Regions from separate parts of the Sporosarcina sp. FSL K6-1540 genome, predicted to be linked through region 2. Evidence: riboswitches for the same ligand, from Rfam matches in the RefSeq annotation. Region 2 holds a riboswitch; each other region holds the start of a gene.
The links. Region 2 has a riboswitch for S-adenosylmethionine ahead of metA (homoserine O-succinyltransferase). Riboswitches for the same ligand answer to the same signal wherever they lie in the genome.
Positions count from the first base shown of each region.

Region 1: it holds a riboswitch for S-adenosylmethionine, as region 2 does, so the genes downstream of both, MKY15_RS06110 (O-acetylhomoserine aminocarboxypropyltransferase/cysteine synthase family protein) here and metA (homoserine O-succinyltransferase) in region 2, are expected to answer to the same signal.
Region 3: it holds a riboswitch for S-adenosylmethionine, as region 2 does, so the genes downstream of both, MKY15_RS08000 (5-methyltetrahydropteroyltriglutamate--homocysteine S-methyltransferase) here and metA (homoserine O-succinyltransferase) in region 2, are expected to answer to the same signal.

Region 1 covers NZ_CP152018.1:1,375,218-1,381,576, forward strand. Annotated here, with positions in the region: gene MKY15_RS06095 (BCCT family transporter) at 1-1,069, shown strand, start outside; gene MKY15_RS06100 (homoserine dehydrogenase) at 1,110-2,096, opposite strand; gene MKY15_RS06105 (hypothetical protein) at 2,054-2,920, opposite strand; gene MKY15_RS06110 (O-acetylhomoserine aminocarboxypropyltransferase/cysteine synthase family protein) at 2,952-4,241, opposite strand; SAM riboswitch class I at 4,367-4,482, opposite strand; gene MKY15_RS06115 (glycerol-3-phosphate acyltransferase) at 4,628-5,263, shown strand; gene MKY15_RS06120 (aspartate aminotransferase family protein) at 5,326-6,359, opposite strand, start outside.
Region 2 covers NZ_CP152018.1:2,946,847-2,953,205, forward strand. Annotated here, with positions in the region: gene MKY15_RS13935 (SIMPL domain-containing protein) at 1-640, shown strand, start outside; gene MKY15_RS13940 (hypothetical protein) at 732-1,097, shown strand; gene MKY15_RS13945 (NUDIX hydrolase) at 1,127-1,882, shown strand; gene MKY15_RS13950 (protein phosphatase 2C domain-containing protein) at 1,879-2,676, shown strand; gene MKY15_RS13955 (SgcJ/EcaC family oxidoreductase) at 2,703-3,158, shown strand; gene MKY15_RS13960 (hypothetical protein) at 3,228-3,407, opposite strand; SAM riboswitch class I at 3,591-3,697, shown strand; gene metA (homoserine O-succinyltransferase) at 3,800-4,708, shown strand; gene MKY15_RS13970 (hypothetical protein) at 5,551-6,309, shown strand.
Region 3 covers NZ_CP152018.1:1,758,839-1,765,197, reverse strand. Annotated here, with positions in the region: gene MKY15_RS08025 (sulfite exporter TauE/SafE family protein) at 93-827, opposite strand; gene MKY15_RS08020 (VOC family protein) at 1,000-1,368, shown strand; gene MKY15_RS08015 (hypothetical protein) at 1,509-1,703, opposite strand; gene MKY15_RS08010 (hypothetical protein) at 1,765-2,715, opposite strand; gene MKY15_RS08005 (immunoglobulin-like domain-containing protein) at 2,897-3,376, shown strand; gene MKY15_RS08000 (5-methyltetrahydropteroyltriglutamate--homocysteine S-methyltransferase) at 3,424-4,536, opposite strand; SAM riboswitch class I at 4,648-4,761, opposite strand; gene MKY15_RS07995 (hypothetical protein) at 5,477-5,617, opposite strand.

The DNA.
Region 1 (6,359 bases), 1.6 Mb from region 2:
ATGGGCCATGTACGGAGTCATTGCGCTATCTTTAGCCTTCTTCCAGTTCCGCAAAGGGGAACCGGGATTAATTTCAGCAACATTGAAGCCGATATTCGGTGAAAAAATGGTTGGACCATGGGGTACTCTCGTCGATGTACTCGCCGTTTTCGCAACAGCATTCGGCGTTGCTACATCACTCGGCTTCGGCGCTGTTCAAATTAATGCAGGCCTAAACTACTTATTTGGTGTTGAGATCAATATCTTTTCACAATTTGTCATCATCGCAATCGTCACGGTCCTGTTCGTTGCATCTGCATGGTCAGGATTAAGTAAGGGCATAAAATATTTATCGAATACAAATTTAGTCCTTGCTCTTGCACTGCTTGGATTTATCGTCGTTCTTGGACCGACATTACTCATTTTCAATATGTTCACTGATTCATTTGGCGGCTACTTTTCAAACCTTGTCCAAATGAGTTTCGGTACAGCACCATTGGACTCTACCGACCGGAAATGGCTTGACGACTGGACAATATTCTACTGGGCATGGTGGATTTCATGGGCACCGTTTGTCAGTATGTTCATTGCCCGTGTTTCAAAAGGCCGTACAATCAGGGAGTTCATGATTGGCGTACTTGCTGCACCTACTTTGCTGGTTACATTCTGGTTCTCAGCGTTTGGAACGACAGCGATTGATATCCAGAAAAAAGGGCTTGTCGACTTGACGCAATCCAGTACAGAACTGACGATTTTCGAAATGTTCAATGTTATGCCAATGTCGTTCATGATATCAGTCTTCGCAATTTTATTGATTGTATCGTTCTTCGTTACTTCAGCCGATTCAGCAACATTTGTCCTTGGCATGCAGTCAACGAATGGTTCGTTGACACCGCCGAATAATGTGAAGCTCATTTGGGGCGTTATCCAATCGACAATTGCGCTCATTTTGCTATCTGTCAACGGCCTCACCGCTTTGCAAAACACGATCATCATCGCTGCATTGCCCTTCTCTTTCGTCATGCTGCTCATGGTTGTCGCGTTGCTCAAAGCGTTGAAAGCCGAATTAAAGTTGATGAAATTAAAATAATAACTAGAAAAAGCGATTCCATAAATGGAATCGCTTTTTCTTAACTATTAACAAGAACCTTTTCACGTTTTCCAATCATTTGAAGGAAGTCTCCGACCATTGCGCTTGCCGTTGGGTACATACCTGCACCCGGACCGACAAGTGTTAAGGCACCGAGATAGTCAGTTTCAACGATGATTGCGTTGTCCACACCTTCGACACCATATAGCGAATGATGAGTTCCGATAAGTACCGGGCCAACACTTCCGTGCAATGTCCCCTTTTCGTCAATCAAAATATCAGCGACATGCCGATAACGAAGCTTAGCCTTAGATGCATCCGCCACATCTTCAATAGTAATCTTGTCGATTCCAACAACCGAAACGTCTTGCCAATTTGGTTGCGTACCGAATGCAAGTGCACTCAAAATCATCAGTTTCCGAAAGGCATCTTTGCCACTTATATCGTCCGTCGGATCCGCTTCCGCATAGCCAAGCGTCTGTGCTTCGTGAAGCGCGGCTTTAAATGGAATTCCCTCTTCCCGCATCTTCGTTAAGATGAAGTTGGAAGTGCCATTCAAAATACCTCTAATTCGTAACACCCGGTCTGTCGGTAACAAGTTTGTCACCGTACGGATAATCGGTATGCCACCCGCCGTCGTTGCTTCATACCCAACGTAAACTCCACGGAACTCCGCATGTTTTAGTAACGCCGGACCATGTTTCGCAAACATGGTCTTATTCGCAGTTATTATATGAAAACCTTTTTCTATTGCATCCGAAAGAAACGTATAAGCGGGTTCTTCTCCAACAATCGCCTCAAATATGAGGTCAATGTCCGGATTTAACAGGATTTCTTGAATGTCATCCGTTATCTTCGTTCCAGGTGTCGCTAGACGTTCTTTCTCCTTATCCCGGACCAAAATGGAAACAATGTCGATTGTACAGCCCATTTCCCGCTTAATCTCTTCTTTCCTTTCATTCAAAATCCTATAAATCCCTTCACCTACAGTGCCGAAGCCAAGTAGAGCGACTTTGATTGACGCCATAACGCCACCTCCATGGACTGTTTGATGATGAGTCCCCATTTTTCAAATTCCGTTAAAAAACTTTCATAGCCATGTTTTGTATTGACCAAACAATATATAGAGTTTGGAATCATATAGGCGAACGTTCGAATTTCATCCGTCGGATACATCGGATCGTGTGTAAACGCAAACGCCACCACTTTTGCAGATATCAGGCGGGAAGCTAGTTCAACGCCTCCTCGACCACGGCCGATGTCATGCGTATTCATGGCACGGATTAAGGGGTAGAAGCTCTCCATGTCATTTCTGCTATTCCCAAAAGGAGATTCCATGTTCCCAATTTTAGTTGATTGTGGTGTCACCGCCATCGGGAAAAGAATATCCATACCCTCGGGATACATAATGCCCCATTCCAGTACACGCATGCCACCGAGCGAACCCCCGATGACCGCCCTTAATCGATTGACACCTAATACCGTCAGCGCTCTCCGTTCTGCATGCACCATATCTCGAATCGTTACTTCTGGAAATAAATTTCTATACAGCTCGCCTGTGTCCGGATTTACAGTTAACGGTCCTGTTGATCCGTCACTTCCGCCAAGTGCGTTAAAAGAGATAACGGATAATTCATTTGTATCGATACTTTTTCCTTTGCCGACAAGACCGCTCCACCAACCCGGATAGTCATCCGTTCCAACTGTCACGTGACTTCCTGTCAAGGCATGACAAACAAGTACATGGGGTGCATCCAACCTGCCCGTTCTTTCATAGGCAAGCTGTACATTTACCAAGACGACTCCTGATTCCAATACCAGATGCCCGATTTCCACTATCCCCGTCTCCACGATTGTCACGCCCTTTCTTGTCACCAAAAAATTATACTGTTACTGGTACCGCTAGTTCGATTGCTTGTGCAAGGTCTGCAATAATATCTTCCGCGGATTCAAGGCCCACCGATAGTCTAATCAATTCTTCAGTCACACCTGATTTTTTTAAGTCCTCAGGCCCAAGCTGCTGATGCGTCGTTGAAGCTGGATGGATAATTAGTGATTTTGCATCCCCAACATTCGCAACATGCGACCAGATTTTGACGTTATCAATCACGTTCCGGCCTGCATCCCGTCCACCTTTAATACCAAATACAATAATGGAACCGAAGCCGTTTTTCAAGTACTTTTTCGCAAGGTCATAAGATGGGTGATCTTCGTTGCCTGTATATGTTACCCATTCGACAGATGGATGTTTTTTCAAGAACTCCGCTACTTTAACGGCATTTTCATTATGTCTTGTCACACGCAAATGCAGTGTTTCAAGTCCTTGGAGGAAATTAAATGCACTATCTGGATCTAAGCAAGGTCCGAAGTCACGCAATAGTTGAACGCGTAGTTTAGTCGCAAATGCCGCCGCTGCTGTATCAATTCCGTAACGGAGACCATGATATGACGCATCAGGCTCTGTGAAGCCAGGAAACCTCCCTTGCGTCCAGTCAAATGTACCCGCATCAACAGCAACTCCACCGATCGTGGTACCGTGTCCGCCAATCCATTTTGTAGCGGAATGGATGACAACATCCGCACCAAATTCGATAGGATTCGAACCATATGGCGAAGCAAATGTACTATCAATAAGAAGCGGTAGTCCGTTTTCATGCGCAATGTCCGCAACCGCTTCAATATCGAGTACATGAAGACTCGGGTTACCGATTGTTTCTGCGAATATTGCTTTTGTTTTATCTGTAATTGCTGCACGGAAGTTTTCAGGATCTGTTGCATCGACAAACTTTACATTAATACCGTAGCGCGGAAGTGTAGCGGCGAATAAATTATAAGTACCGCCATATAAGTTGCTTGCTGCGACAATTTCATCTCCAGCACCAGCTACGTTCAAGATAGAGAAAGCGATAGCTGCCATACCTGAGGAGAATGCAACTGCCGCCGTACCACCTTCAAGAAGCGCAATACGCTCTTCAAAAACTGCAACAGTTGGATTTGTAATTCGTGTATAGATGTTGCCTGCTTCTTGTAGTGCAAATAGTTTTTGAGCATGTTCTGTATCACGGAATACAAAAGATGAGGTTCTATGAATTGGAACTGCGCGTGAACCTGTTACAGGATCCGGTTTTTGTCCACCGTGCAGAAGAAGTGTTTCGGGTTGAAGTTTTGTCATCGTCATTACCTCCAGAGTTTTTTTAGATGGATGTGATTGTAATGGGCGGAGACGTTAGGGGTATTTTTGGAATGAAAAATAACCCCCTTCGCTTAAGAAGAGGGTTACGCTTTCGCTTATTCCTCCCCTTATCTTTCAGACCGTTCGCACGAATCTGTAGGAAGTAGCACCTTTGCAAGTTAGTCACTTGCTGGTTGCCGGGCATCGCAGGGCCTATTCCCTCCGCCGCTCTTGATAAGAGTTTGTGATATTCAGTTTTCCATCTTGTGACATAGTATAGTAGATATCTCAATACTTTGTCAATAGTTTACCGAATAATATTTCTGAAACTTGTGTCTATGTGGAATGTTACACTTAGACTACCGTTATTTTAGGAGGAACTTGATATGTGGTTATGGATTGTAGGCGTGCTCTTATGGGGATATGCAGTTGGTTGCCTGCATGGATCAGTTGTTGCGCAGAAAATATCCGGCGTTAACTTGAAAGAAACCGGTGTGAAAAATGCCGGTGCCTCGAATGCGACCATTGTTCTCGGGAAGAAGTTCGGCGCATTAGTTGCAGTAATCGATATCAGTAAAGGTGCAGGAGCTGTCTTACTTGTGCACTATTTCGCAGAAAACGCAGGATTTTCAGAAGCCTTTTTGGCTTTACTTTTATTTCTTACAGCCGCCGCAGCCGTTATTGGGCATAACTTTCCATTTTATATGAACTTTAACGGTGGAAAAGGAACAGCGACAATAATTGGTGTACTGCTTGCAATCGACTGGCAGATCGGTCTCATTGGTTTTGCATTATTTGTCGTCGTAGCGCTAGTAACAGACTTTCTCGTGTTTGGTGTGCTGATGCTCTACGTCACGCTCATCGCGATGGCAGTATTGGCAGACGGATACTGGCCAGTCGTAATAGCAACTTTGTTATTTGCAATCGCCATTTGGAAACATCTCGAGAATTTTCAGCGTATGAAAGAGCGTAGCGAGAAGCGCGTTTCAATGGTCTTCAGAAAAAATAAAACCAAAAACTGAGGACCCCTATAATTGGAGGTTCTCCGTTTTTGGTTTAGCAAGATTAAAAATCTCATCCTAACTCATGCATTTTCATTGAACACTTTCTTCATAACCGCAATAATAAAGTCCACGTCTTCATCGGTACAAGACAGCGGTGGGCTTAGCGCTAGAATATTGTTATAGCCAGCAACTGTATCGCCGTTCCTTCCAATAATAAGTCCATTCGCCTTACATTCGCCAATGATTTTCGCAACACGGGCGTTTGCAGCAGGTTCTTTCGTTTCTTTGTTCTCTACAAGTTCAATGCCTAACAAGAATCCGAGCCCGCGAATATCGCCAACAAAAGGATGATCCAATAAGCAAGCCAACTCTTTTAGAAGGCGCTCGCCAAGCTCAGCCGACCGTTCAACAAGATTTTCTCTCTCAATGATTTCAAGATTCTTCAACGCGACTGCACAAGCCGCAGGATTCCCGCCAAATGTATTAACATGGCGGAAATGACTGTTATCTTCTCCTGTATCGAACTTTTCATAAATATCTTTTCGAATAGCCGTAACCGAAAGTGGCAAGTAAGCGCTCGTTAGTCCCTTTGCCATCGTAATAATGTCCGGTTTCAACTTAAAATGCTGATGACCAAAGTCTTTCCCAGTTCTGCCGAATCCACAAATGACTTCATCAACAATTAGCAGTACACCGTGGCGTGTACAGATTTCCTGAACCTTTTCCAAGTAGATTGGATGTGGGATGAGTATACCGCCTCCTGTAATAAGCGGTTCCATAATAATCCCAGCGATTGTTTCCTTCTGTTCCCAAATGATTTTCTCTTCAAACTCTTGGGCACGTTGTATGTTGTACTCCTCAATTGACTGTCCCGCAGGTCTGCGGTAATTGTCCGGAGGGGCGATGTGCAAGAACCCCGGTGCAAGTGCCTCATACTTGTATTTCCGCAGTGCTTGCCCTGTTGCTGCCAGTGCCCCCATGGAGCTCCCATGATACGCACGATAGCGGGAAATGAATTTGTAGCGTGACGGTTCCCCATTTTGCTGATGGTATTGACGCGCAAGTTTAAACGCTACTTCGTTCGCATCGGATCCGCTGTTTGAGTAAAATATTT
Region 2 (6,359 bases):
TTATGCCCAACAAATGACCTGCCGACAACCGCGGGTTATGACTGTTACAGGAATTGGGAGTCTTAAACTAACACCGGATATTGCTCAAATCCAGTTGGAAGTCAGTACTGAAAACAAACAATTGAACCATGCACAAAAGGAAAATGCTTATGAGATGAATCAAGTCATCGATTCGTTATTGAAATTGGGGATCGACAGGGAGAATATACAAACGGTTTCGTACACTATAGTTCCCCAATACAACTATATCGAAGGCGAACAAGTATTTAGAGGATACGAAGTTACGAATGCGATTACAGTAAAAATTACAGATATTGATCAAGTTGGAAATGTAATAGACGTGGCTGTCCAAAACGGAGCGAACAGGATATCAAATATCCAGTTCAAGGTTGAAAATGAACAATTGGACTATCAAAAAGCATTGAGCCTTGCACTTAAAAATGCATTAGCCAAGGCGCAAACAATTGCTGAGACAATGCAACTGCAACTTGATCCACATCCAATTAAAATTGTTGAAGAATTAAGAGCAGAACCCATCGCATATCGAACATTTGCTGCGAGAGAAATGACTAGCTCCACACCGATTGAACAGGGGCAGATTTCGATTAACGCTACGGTTAAAGTGCAATTTCGGTATTGAAATATCAGCGTAAAATAGATGGATACTATTTTACGTTGAAAAAACGACAGCTAACCTAATCACAACTAAAAATTAAGGGAGTGGGGAAAACATGGGAATTAAAAAATCTTCTAATTACCTATCACCTATTGCGCGGATATTTGACAAGTTTTCACGGCAACAAGACGTATCGTTGATTTATGGTGAACCGATTAATTTTGAAAACAGAAAAGTCCTTCCGGTAGCAAAGATTAATTATATTGTTGGCGGGGGAGGCGGCTATTCTAGTGAAACAGGAAACTCTTTAGGTGCCCAAGGAGAAGGGGGCGGGGGACATATCTCCGTCAGACCTTTGGGTGTTTACGAGATAGATGCGGAGAAGGTGAAGTTTAAACCAATCATTGACCTCAAATTTACTTTAACACTAGTTGCTGTTTTTACACTTGGCCTAGTTTGGTTATTGAAAAGGGCTCGCTGAAAATTAATTTGTACGGGGGGAATAATTGAATGTTGTATCGCAGAAAAACGTACACGGTTGAACCAGCGATGTACGAAACGTTTACCCACTTTTTCCATACCTTTTTGCTTCCGAATCAGCTGACGCATGGAGCGCAGCTGGTTGGACGGTGGGTCAATGAAGAACAGACGGAGATAATGGCAATGTGGGCATACGATAATAGGGCTCATTATGAAACAGTGGACGGTGGCATCCGGGCATCGGAAATGCATGTTGAAGCACAAAACTATCGGAAATCGTTAGCTCCATTGTTTATCTCTTCAAATGAAGATTTTTTCACTTCAACGGGAAATTACGGGCAATCCCCACAAATCGTAGCTGTTAGTGGTTACATTGTAAATGAGGAAGGACATGTATTACTTGTACGGAACAATCACCGAAATGATACATATGAAATGCCGGGTGGGCGACTTGAGCTTGGTGAAACCTTGAAAGAGGCGGTTAAACGGGAAGTACTAGAAGAAACAGGTATCCACGCAGAAATTGGTGATATGACAGGAGTTTATCAAGATATCACGTTAGGCGTCATCTGTATGGTTTTTCGTGGAAGAGCGATGTCAGGCGTACCAGCTGCACAACCTCCTGAAACGATTGACGTACAATTTGTTGACTTTGATAAAGAGCAAGTAGGAGACTGGATAAAACGCCCGCAATTTGCATCTAGTGTGGATGATGCTCGAAATAGCGATACGATTGTTTATGAAAGTTATGAAGTGAGACCGTATAGATTGATTGAGCGCTCATGAATAATCTTACTTGGGTTGGAAGTGAAAAGGACTTTGTCGATGAACGAGATGTACGATGGATTAATCGTGTAGCGGTTGGTAGATTTGGAGGTAATTCTTCAGCGGGACAAACCAAGAATGAAGATGGCTGCGTTATTTGGCAAAATGAGGATTGGGAATTAGCGGCTATTTTGGATGCACATAAAAGTGCTGAAAGTGCGGAACTTGTTGTACAAACACTCGGGCAGCATAAAGAAAAATTGGTGGAGATTTTAGATATGAAGGGTCCTCCACGATTTAAACGTTTGGAAATGAAGTTACTTGAAATTTTTCAATCTGAACAATTTTTGAATGAATGCAGATGTGCCATGGGAGAAACGGCTTGTCTTATCGTTGTCAGGAAAGCTAATTACGTTTGGTGGTTTTCGGTTGGAGATTGTTTAGTATATCTGTTCCATTCGGAATTAATTGCCCTAAATCAGTTTCAACTTAACCAAAGGCAATTCTTTGAATGGATTGGTCAAGTGAATACGTTTGAGCAAGCAGTACCATGCTACACGTCAGGGACAAGGGAAATGAGAAAAGGGAACAATCTTATTTTTTTGACGACTGATGGTTTAGTGGAATGCCCGGGGGAACCTTTTTTGGATCCGTCAGATCTCGTTGCCGTGCTGAATGAAAAAGAACTTGATAAAGGGATTTCGCAGTTATTGATGGAAATCGAAAGACAAAATGTACGAGACAGTACGACAATTATCGCATGGAATGTGGAAGTAGAAAAGGAAGGTAGCATCCCGAGCGATTATCTCGGATGAAGGAAAAATGACGGGAGGAATTAGATATGGAAGCATCTGAATTAATTGAAATCAAAACCCTTTATTATAACTTAATTCTTGCATGGAATAATCGCGATGCTAAGAGCATGGCTGATCAATTTACAGAGCAAGGCGAATTGATTGGATTTGACGGAAGTCAAGAAATTGGGCGAAATACTATTTTTGCACATTTAGAACCGATATTTGTAGATCATCCAACACCTCCATTTATCAATGTCGTTAAAGATGTGTACTTTCTGAGTGCTGAAGTTGCGATGTTGCGTGCAATCGTCGGGATGATACCTCCGGGCGGAACAGAACTTGACCCAAATTTGAATGCTCATCAAACACTGATTGCAGTAAAAGAAAAGGATGGATGGAAAATAAAACTTTTCCAAAATACACCGGCCCAATTTCACGGAAGATCTGACTTGGTCGAGCGGATGACCAAAGAATTGAAGCAAGTATCTGATGTAGGCTGAAAAAAGTGCCCCGCACCAAGATAATACCAGTGCGGGGAGTGTTTTAGTTACTGTTCATGACAAAGGTAATCATTTTCTCTTCTTTTCATTTGAGTTCATTCGTTCGCGTTTTGGTTTCAGGGAACGGAGTTCAGCAAACTCGCGGGCTATTTCTTCATTCATGTCGCCCGGTTTTATTTTTTGGTTTTTCGGCGTTTGTGGTAAAGACCGTGCATTATTTCCGCCAGTTTTATTGTCATCTCTTCCCATAGTAACAACTCCTTTCATTTTTTCAGTGCCACGTTAATATGGCTTTCTAAAGAAATATTATTCAGCAGTTTTCATGCTGAATTAATGTGGAAATTAAAATAAAAATGTTTCTTTTGATTATTATCGTCAAAAAAGACGGTTTACAATAGTAGTTTTAATAGTATAATAGTAAATAATTGAATATTCTTATCAAGAGAAGCTGAGGGATATGGCCCTGTGAAGCTTCAGCAACCTCTGACTTAGTCAGGAAGGTGCTACCTCCAACAAGATTTTTTCTTGAGAGATAAGAACAGAGTGCCCAAATTAAACCCTCTTTTCTTGTCTTATAGAAAAGAGGGTTTTTTATATTGAATCATTTGATTCAAACCAAAGTGAAAAGGGAGAGACGACACATGCCGATCAATGTACCGAAACAATTACCAGCAGGAGAACTATTGAAGAAGGAAAAAATATTTGTGATGGATGAAGAACGCGCAACGTCCCAAGATATACGGCCTATGAACATCGCCATTTTAAACTTAATGCCTGAAAAAGAAAGAACAGAGTTGCAGCTGCTACGTCTATTAGGGAATACACCGCTACAAGTAAATGTTACATTTTTGAACACAGCAACTCATGATTCTAAAAACGTTAGTAAAACGCATTTAAACGCATTTTATACAACATTTGAACATGTGAAACATCGTCGTTTCGATGGACTGATTATTACGGGTGCCCCGATTGAGCATTTAGAATTTGAAGACGTTAATTACTGGAAAGAAATAACGGAGATTATGGAATGGTCAAAAGAAAATGTAACCTCTGTTTTACATATTTGTTGGGGTGCCCAAGCAGCACTCTATCACCATTATGGAATCGGGAAATTTGAATTGCCGAAAAAATGCTCAGGCGTTTTTACGCATCGACTATCCGACCCAACGATTAATCTTGCACGTGGTTTTAATGACGAATTTAAAGCACCGCATTCACGTTATACATCCGTTTCAACTGAGGAAATAAAAAATGATCCCCGTCTACACTTGCTTGCTAAATCAGAGGATGCAGGGGCATTCATCGTCATTTCTAAAGATAATAAACATATTATGATCACAGGTCATTTGGAATACGATGCGGATACGTTGGCGGAGGAATATGCACGTGATTTGCAAAAAGGAGTCGGTATTGATATCCCGGAAAATTATTTTCCGAATGATGATCCAAGCAAAGAGCCGTTGAATACATGGCGTTCCCATACGCATCTACTCTTCTCCAACTGGCTAAATTATTATGTGTATCAAGAAACACCTTATGAATGGGAATAACTAGTTAATGACAAATGTATCAATTAAACCACGTCTGTAGATTAACCATTTATTTGCATAAAATACTGGTGAGTAGGGCTTGATGACCTTCATTTTCACTGCATTATTTTCGGCCCGCTTTCGACTAACTATTCATGACAGATTTACTGAGGGGTCCGAGTGTGGCTAGAAGTGACTCCGTCACTTCTAGCCACACTCTTTTTAGTAATACTATTGCGAATAGTTGCCTGTCGCGTTCCTACACTATTCAAGTGGAAAATGCAGTTGTTTTGGAAGAATAGAATAGATGACATTCTATGAAGGGTGTAAGTGCCCGAAGATGCAATTTCGGGCACTCTTAGACGATGTACAATGCGATCCTTTCTTACTTTTAGCAAAGATTATACATCTAATCATGTGATACCTTATAGCAAGTGCCACTTCTTTACTAAAAAAAGAAAAAACCATATAGAAAGCTTCAGCCGCCAAAATTGCATCTTTGGCGGCTTTTCTCCGACTTGGATGTCAGCTATTCTTTCATCAAAAAAAGCATAAGCACTACAAGTACTTTTGCATCCAGACATCCCGCTAATTGAATAGAAGTCATTCAATCCGAAGCAATCCAAAAATGCAACTATACAAGTAGCGCCCGGAAGGTAATTATGTTATTCACTGGTTAGTTTTGGTTAATCAACAGGTCTGCAATTAACCAAACCAGAAAATGACTGCTTACTATTTTGCAAAAAACTCTAGATTCCTGGCGTATAGGTGCTTTTTTAAAGAAAGTGGTTACTCATCAGACGTGACTCAATGACCCTTTTGTCGTGAATTGCATAAGCTAATACGACGAGGGGGTAAGTGAGATGGGGTTGTTTATTAACAAAAATGGGCACCCGGATGTTTTTAAAAATAATGCAGACATTTTAGGGAGGAACCAAGAACACTATAAAATAGATCCGATAGCGGAATGGATGAAGGAACATAGGGAAGCGTCTCATTCGGTTGGTGAACAGTTCAATATCATGGAAACCTTACTAAAGCAACAGAAAAACACACAATCCAATCAATTGAAATCAATCCATAATCGTTTGAATGAAATCAAGGAAAGTGATTTCCGACATGAAAAGTTTGGAAAAGATGTTATGAAGTCGTTAAAAAAAGTAGAAACTAAAAACGAAATGTTACAACGTACGTTGATACATGAGCGAATAATGAATCGAGAATTCATCGGGAAAGTGAATGAGGTCAGCCAGTCAAATGAAGAAATTGTCAATAGTATAGAAATGCTGACTTCTGCAAATGAGGAAATTGTAGTCAAAATGAATGAACAATTAGATTATCAAAAGCTGTTGTCAGAGCAAATGTTGAAACAAGAAGATATACAAAAAGACGTGATCAGCAGGCTGGACAACCAAGAAGGATTGCTAGGGAAAGTGATAAGGCAACTGGATTATCTACGCTCAGTCCTATACGAGCGAACCAACTTTTTATCAGGGAAAATAGAAGGTAGTTACAGCATGACGTCTTCGTATCTATCCAAATTATTGACCAGATCGGATCCAGTTTCGGCACGTTTTATGTTGAGCCAAAAGCAGGAAGAAAAAGAGGAGAACGTTGATTGAAAGGTATGGCTATTTAATGATGGAAAACATCATTACAATTAAGCAAGCCT
Region 3 (6,359 bases), 1.2 Mb from region 2:
ACTATATGCAAGGATGTTGTAAAGGGATTTGTTGGGATAAATTCACCCATTCAAAAAACACCTCTTCCTTTCAAGCGGATGAGGTGTTTTAGTTAAAGAAAACTATTGACGATAAGCTGGACGATCAACGCTATCGTGATAATGCGCAATAATATTTTAACGTGATCCGGATTCAACCTTTCAGCAAGTCGCACACCGATTTGTGCGCCCGATAAGGAACCGGCCATGAGTACAAAGGCAATTGGCCAAATAATCTTACCCATGGCAATATAGCTGATGGCTGCACCAAATCCACTTGAAAACGTTGCAAGACGGCCAAAGCCAATTGCCCGAATGTACGCAATTCGTAAGTGACCGAACAAATACAGAAGTAGAGTGCCTTGCCCCGGTCCAAACATCCCATCGTATATTCCAATTCCGAGTAATCCCGGAATCGCTACTTTCGTCGGCCTTAAGCTTTCTTCCCCTGAGAAGTCTACTTTGGAAAGGAATGATGTAAGAAAAGCAATGATAAGAAGAATAACCGCTATAATGTACATTGTACTTTCCGTCAAGCGTGTTGCTATAAAACCACCTGTAAATCCACCGAAAAGTGATATAGGTATAATCCAAAATGATTCTTTAAATGTAACCTGCTTTTTCAGTAGGACTGTTATAAAAGTAGAAAACGAACTAACTGTTGTTGAAATCTTCCCAGCCCCAAGGACAGAGTGAATTGGGATACCCATGAGCAACATAGCCGGGACCGTAATCAGGCCACCCCCACCTGCAAGCGTTCCAAGTGTCATCGCAGCCATTCCAATGAAAAATATAAGTATGTAATCCATTCCCCACACTTCCTTCATTTATAGTATACGATTATTTAACCAATTGGGAAAATCAATCACTTTCATTCAAGCTGATAAGGATTCCTTATGTACTAGTCTCGGAAAATGGTATTAGTGAAACAGCTGAATGGAGATTATACTGAAGGTATTACGTTCAGAGGAGTGTTGAGCAATGAGCAAGTTTCTAACAGGAATTGATCATATCCAAATTGCAGCGCCGCCCGAGTCTGAAGATAAAGCACGGAAGTTTTACGGGGAATTGCTCGGTATGGAGGAGATTCCAAAACCAGAAAACTTGAAGGGGCGCGGGGGTTGCTGGTTCCTTTGTGGCTCACAAGAAGTGCATATCGGTATTCAGCAGGATTTCATGCCTGCGAAAAAAGCGCATCCCGGTTTTACAGTGAATGCACTGGAGCAATTGAAATTACGGTTGGAAGAAGCTAATTATCCGTTTAGTGAAGAACTTCCAATCGAAGGGCGATCACGCTTTTTTACACATGATCCTTTTGGCAACCGAATTGAGTTTTTGGAATTTGAATGAAGCAATACGGAAGTTGCTCAAAATTCGTTTCATAGCGCAGCAGGATGCATAAGCTGCGTCCTGCTGTTTCAAGAATGAGGTGGTTTTTCGGTTTTCACTTATAGTCTTAGCTGTTGCCATGACAGTTTGACGCATTGCCCTCACAGTTTGCGGTTGCCATGACTGTTCCACGGATTGTCCTTACAGTTTCTTCGGTTGCCATGACAGTTTGACGCATTGCCCTCACAGTTTGCGCTTGCCATGACTGTTCCACGGATTGTCCTTACAGTTTCTTCGGTTGCCATGACAGTTTGACGCATTGCCCTCACAGTTAGCGCTTGCCATGACTGTTCCATGGATTGCCCTCATAGTTTCTTCGATTGCCATGACAATCGTCCTAATTACCTTTGCAATCCATTACGCTTCAATAATTTCTCGCTCCTGTACATCTAGCCTCTCTAATTCATGCAGCAATTCATCACGCTTCCTCGCAAGTCGGTCTTGAACCTTGCGCACATCTTGAAGCACATCGTTCAGCTTACTTTTCGCGTCTGTAATGCGGGAATGAATCATCCAATCTGAAAAAATATTATCGAAAAACAGATCTGTAAATGTAAAGATGTCACTTTTGTTCACCGTGAATGATTCAGTCGCGGCATTTTGGACATCCATCAGTTCCGTCTCAAAATGGCGGAGGGCACGTTGCGCGCGATGGACAAGATCATCGGAGCTATTAATTTCAGAGTATTTAAGAGCCGATACTAGCAAGCCACCGCCAAGGAATGTATCCCATACCGACAATCCTTCTGCCGCCCCAAGCTTCTCCAGCGCCGCATCGAGTGCCCGATTTGCCTTGTTACCTGCATCGCAGGCTTCGTCAATTTCACGCAGCATTGAACGCAGTCTTACTCTATCATCTGCTATTTTTTGTAACGTCCCATTCGCAATTGTGTCATTGAATCGAATCCACGTCTCTTTTTCCTTCAGAAAATCCGCCCACTCTTCCTCGATATAGTCGAAGTCTGGATTTTTAATCTCTTCACGTAATCGGATCGCTTCCGCTTCCAAGTCCGTCACTACTTTTTCTGCTTCATTATAATGGAGCTCCGCATCCGCTGCTTCTGAAATCTCCTTCTCCACTTTTTCATCCCACTTGCCTGTCCACTCACTTATCTTATTCATAAAAGAAAACTTGCCAAGCTTCACTACATCCTGTTGTTCTTTTGTCAGTTTTTCATGCAAGTTATCACGTTGTATAATCGCGTCTTTAAGTTTTACCTCCGCGCCCTCAAGACGCCTTTTCACTCGGTTGCGCTCAGTACGTATCATCGTCAATTCCATTTGTCGTTCTTGTATTTCCTGTCTCATTGACTCCACCCCTTTCTCTGTTATACGAAAATAAGTTTCATTTACACATTATATTTTACCCACATGTGGATAACAATCAATGAATTTTCATGGGAATTAACTTATCCACAGCTATTTATTGATATCAATCAAGGTTTATCCACCCTTAAAGGTATATGCTAGAAGTGGAGGTGTTTCCATCATGCATAAACTGCTGTCAATTGCAATCGTTCTTATACTCCCCCTCTCCGCCTGCGGAAAAGAACCCGCAGTTTCTACACTGCCTGATCCCGTGCCTGACCAGGAAATGTTTTCATCAGAAGAAGGTTTATCACTTGTATTGGACGAAGATTCATTCGTCGGTTCGCCATCCATCATTAAGACGCTTGTTCGAAATAATAGCTCATCCGATTACCAGTTGGGCGAATTTTATCATATTGAAGTAAATAAAGATGGCCAGTGGTATATTATTACGTATTCAGATGCCGTATTCTTAAAAAACCCGTCCTTCAAAGACTATGGAAACGTGTTGTCAGCCGGCAGTGAAGCACGCCAGAATTTTTCGGTTGACGCGCTCGGCGTGACACTGATTCCAGGTGAATACCGTCTTGTGAAAACATTTATTTCAACAGGCGAGCCCATGCACGAATTATCCGTTGCTGTGCCATTTTCAGTGGAATAAGAAATAAACCGGAACAAAGCATATGAGCCTTGTTCCGGTTTATCAGTTTAACCCCAAACTTCCTTTGCCACGTCCACAATGAATTTCAACTTTTCCCATTGCTGCTCTTCTGTTAGCTTATTGCCGTGATGCGTTGAAGCGAATCCGCATTGCGGACTTAAGCATAGTTGTTCAAGTGGCACGTATTGTGCGGCTTCTTGAATACGCGCAATGACCGCATCCTTGTCTTCCACTTCTCCATTTTTCGAAGTAACAACACCAAGGACAACCTTCGCTCCGCCGTTTGGCACATGATCCAACGGTTTAAAGTCTCCTGAACGCTCGTCATCATATTCAAGGAAGAAGCCATCCACTTTTTCTTTTGCAAGAAGTGTGGGTGCAATCAGTGCGTAGCTTCCCTCAAACGCCCACGTCGATTGGTAATTTCCACGACATAGGTGTGTTGTTACGAAAAGATCTTCAGGTTTGTCTTCCAAAACGCCATTAATGACGCGTAGTGCCAAGTCGATTAGTTGTTCTCTTGAATAGGCTCCGTCGTTAAACGGGATATTCGGCGCAGAAAGCCCCGCAATATAGACATCATCCAACTGCAAGTAGCGTACACCAGCTTCGTAAAATGCTTTCAAAGCATCTTTGTATGCTTGAATAACATCGTTGGCAAATTCTTCAATGTCAGGGTAAATCGTTTCATCACGAATTCCGATATTAAAGAGCTGATTCGGACTTGGAATCGTTTGTTTCGCAACGGCACGGCCGCCTACGATTTCATTAAACTCAACAAAGTCTTGAATGAATGGATGATTAGGGTCAAACGAAATCTTGCCTGTGTTTCGAACGTTATATCGTTCTGTTTCAATACCATCAAATACGTAGCCAGTCTCTGGCACATACCCTTCAATTCCGTTCAAATGCTCCAAGAAGTCTAAATGCCACCACGTACGTCTAAATTCACCATCTGTTACAAGTTCCAAACCAACTTCGATTTGCTTATCAACCACCCGTTTAATTTCCTGTGTTTCTACTTCTCGTAATTGTTGTGCAGTAACTATGCCTTCTTTGAAGTCTTTGCGTGCTTTATGCAAATTATCTGGTCGTAGTAAACTTCCAACGTGATCCGCTCTGAATGGTGCTTTCGTTAGTGTTGTCGATTGATTTGTCATGGTATATTCCTTCTTTCTTTTTTTAGTAACTTTAGTTTCTAGAAAGTGAGAGACAAATAAAAAACCTCTTCTAAATTCCAAGAAGAGGTTTTGCGAATTCGCTATTTGCTCTTCTCATCTCCAAGCTGTAAGCATTACACTTAAGCTTCTGGAATTAGCACAGTACTTTAAAAGTCTGTTGCTGAGGTATCATCGGGCCAGTCCCTACACCTCTCTGGATAAGAAAGTTACGTATTTAGTTGTTAACTAGTACAATACAGACTTCAGAATAGAATGTCAATACAAAAAACATATATTATTTTGATTATACTATATATGTTGAATTAAAGAATCCCATTGAATCTGCTGTGGCGCTAATAATGAGAGAGTTTTAATTCGGGGTGTGGATTTTAGATCGCTTGGCTCTTTGGGGATGCCTTTCGCCGTGCCTGCGCTAAGGTGTTCATTATCGAGAGAAATATAATTTTGAGATGTATATGCCAAGATTATTATGTGATTACTAATTATATTCAAGAAAAGCGCAAGGCGCCCTTTAAGACGCGACAGAGATGAGTCGATTCAGCGACGTGGCGATCTTTGACACATAGCTGTATGGTAAATAAAAAGGAGGGAGTGAGTGTACACAAACGATTAATGAATTCTGTAGGGTATAACGATTCCTTGGTTAGACGGGGATTAATAAAAACATTTACCTATACGATACTAAACGACATAAATATCACAAAGGATAAAAATGGCGGATTATTTACAAAATATGTACTCTTCCACGGTGGTTATGAGGGCCTCGTCGCAAATATTTAAACGTTCGTTTGCGCATTTGGTTAGATGAACTGCTTGGTATTTATTTTTTGATGGTAGATATTAATTATAGAAGATTATTAAATTAAGGAACAAAAAAAGAAGAGACTATAAAGCCGCTTCTACTTTGATTTAACGTGAATTAAGCCCAACAAACAATAATTTGAGCACTTTTACTGCTACAACTTGATGCCTCCGCATTAGAGGCTGAACCGAATGTTGCCCCAACTAGTCCAAAAGTTATAACTGATGCAAATATTACTTTTTTAATTTTAATTTTCATTTTATTGAATTAACCTCCTTAAATAGAATTTTTATACAACTAGTATATTACTAGGTTATTTTTTAATTGTCAATCTATTGGCTCAAATGTGATTATTCGTATTTTATTCTAGGTTGATAAAATCTGTAACGAAAAAACTTAAAGATCTCCTATTGAATATCTTTTTATCACGCGTGTTGATTAACCAAGTTATTCCAATAATATATATACAAAAAGAGAGTGCCTCTTGTAAAATGTAAGTTACCACACCAACATTTACGAAAAGAGGCTTCTCTCATGAATAAGAATATCACTCTTCAAACATTAATTTAAAACTTTCTTTCAGAAGATGAACTACAAGCGATTTTAAAAGAATTTGATTACGTGGAAACAGCCCGTAAATGCACGGTTTCCGTGCTCATCTCCTATCTCGTCACTACGGCAGCAAAAGAGTGGAAAAGCTTAAGGTACTCGGCGGATTTGGGTGCCAGTGTCGGCCTAGTGTCCGTCGATCATTCGTCTCTTTCAAAGCATTTGAAGAAGCTTGATTAGCAATCATTAAGCGTGTCTTCGAAGTCATCGTGGGTAAGTTGAACCGCGCTGCGCGTCGTAAGCTAAAGATGTCAAAAACGCTTCTATCCATTGACTCAACGACAGTTACTGTAGGGAAAACATGCTTACCCTGGGCGGTTTTTCACGGTGAACGTGCAGGAATTAAACTACACGTGGGCTTTACGAATGAAACCGTGATGCCTCTTAAAGT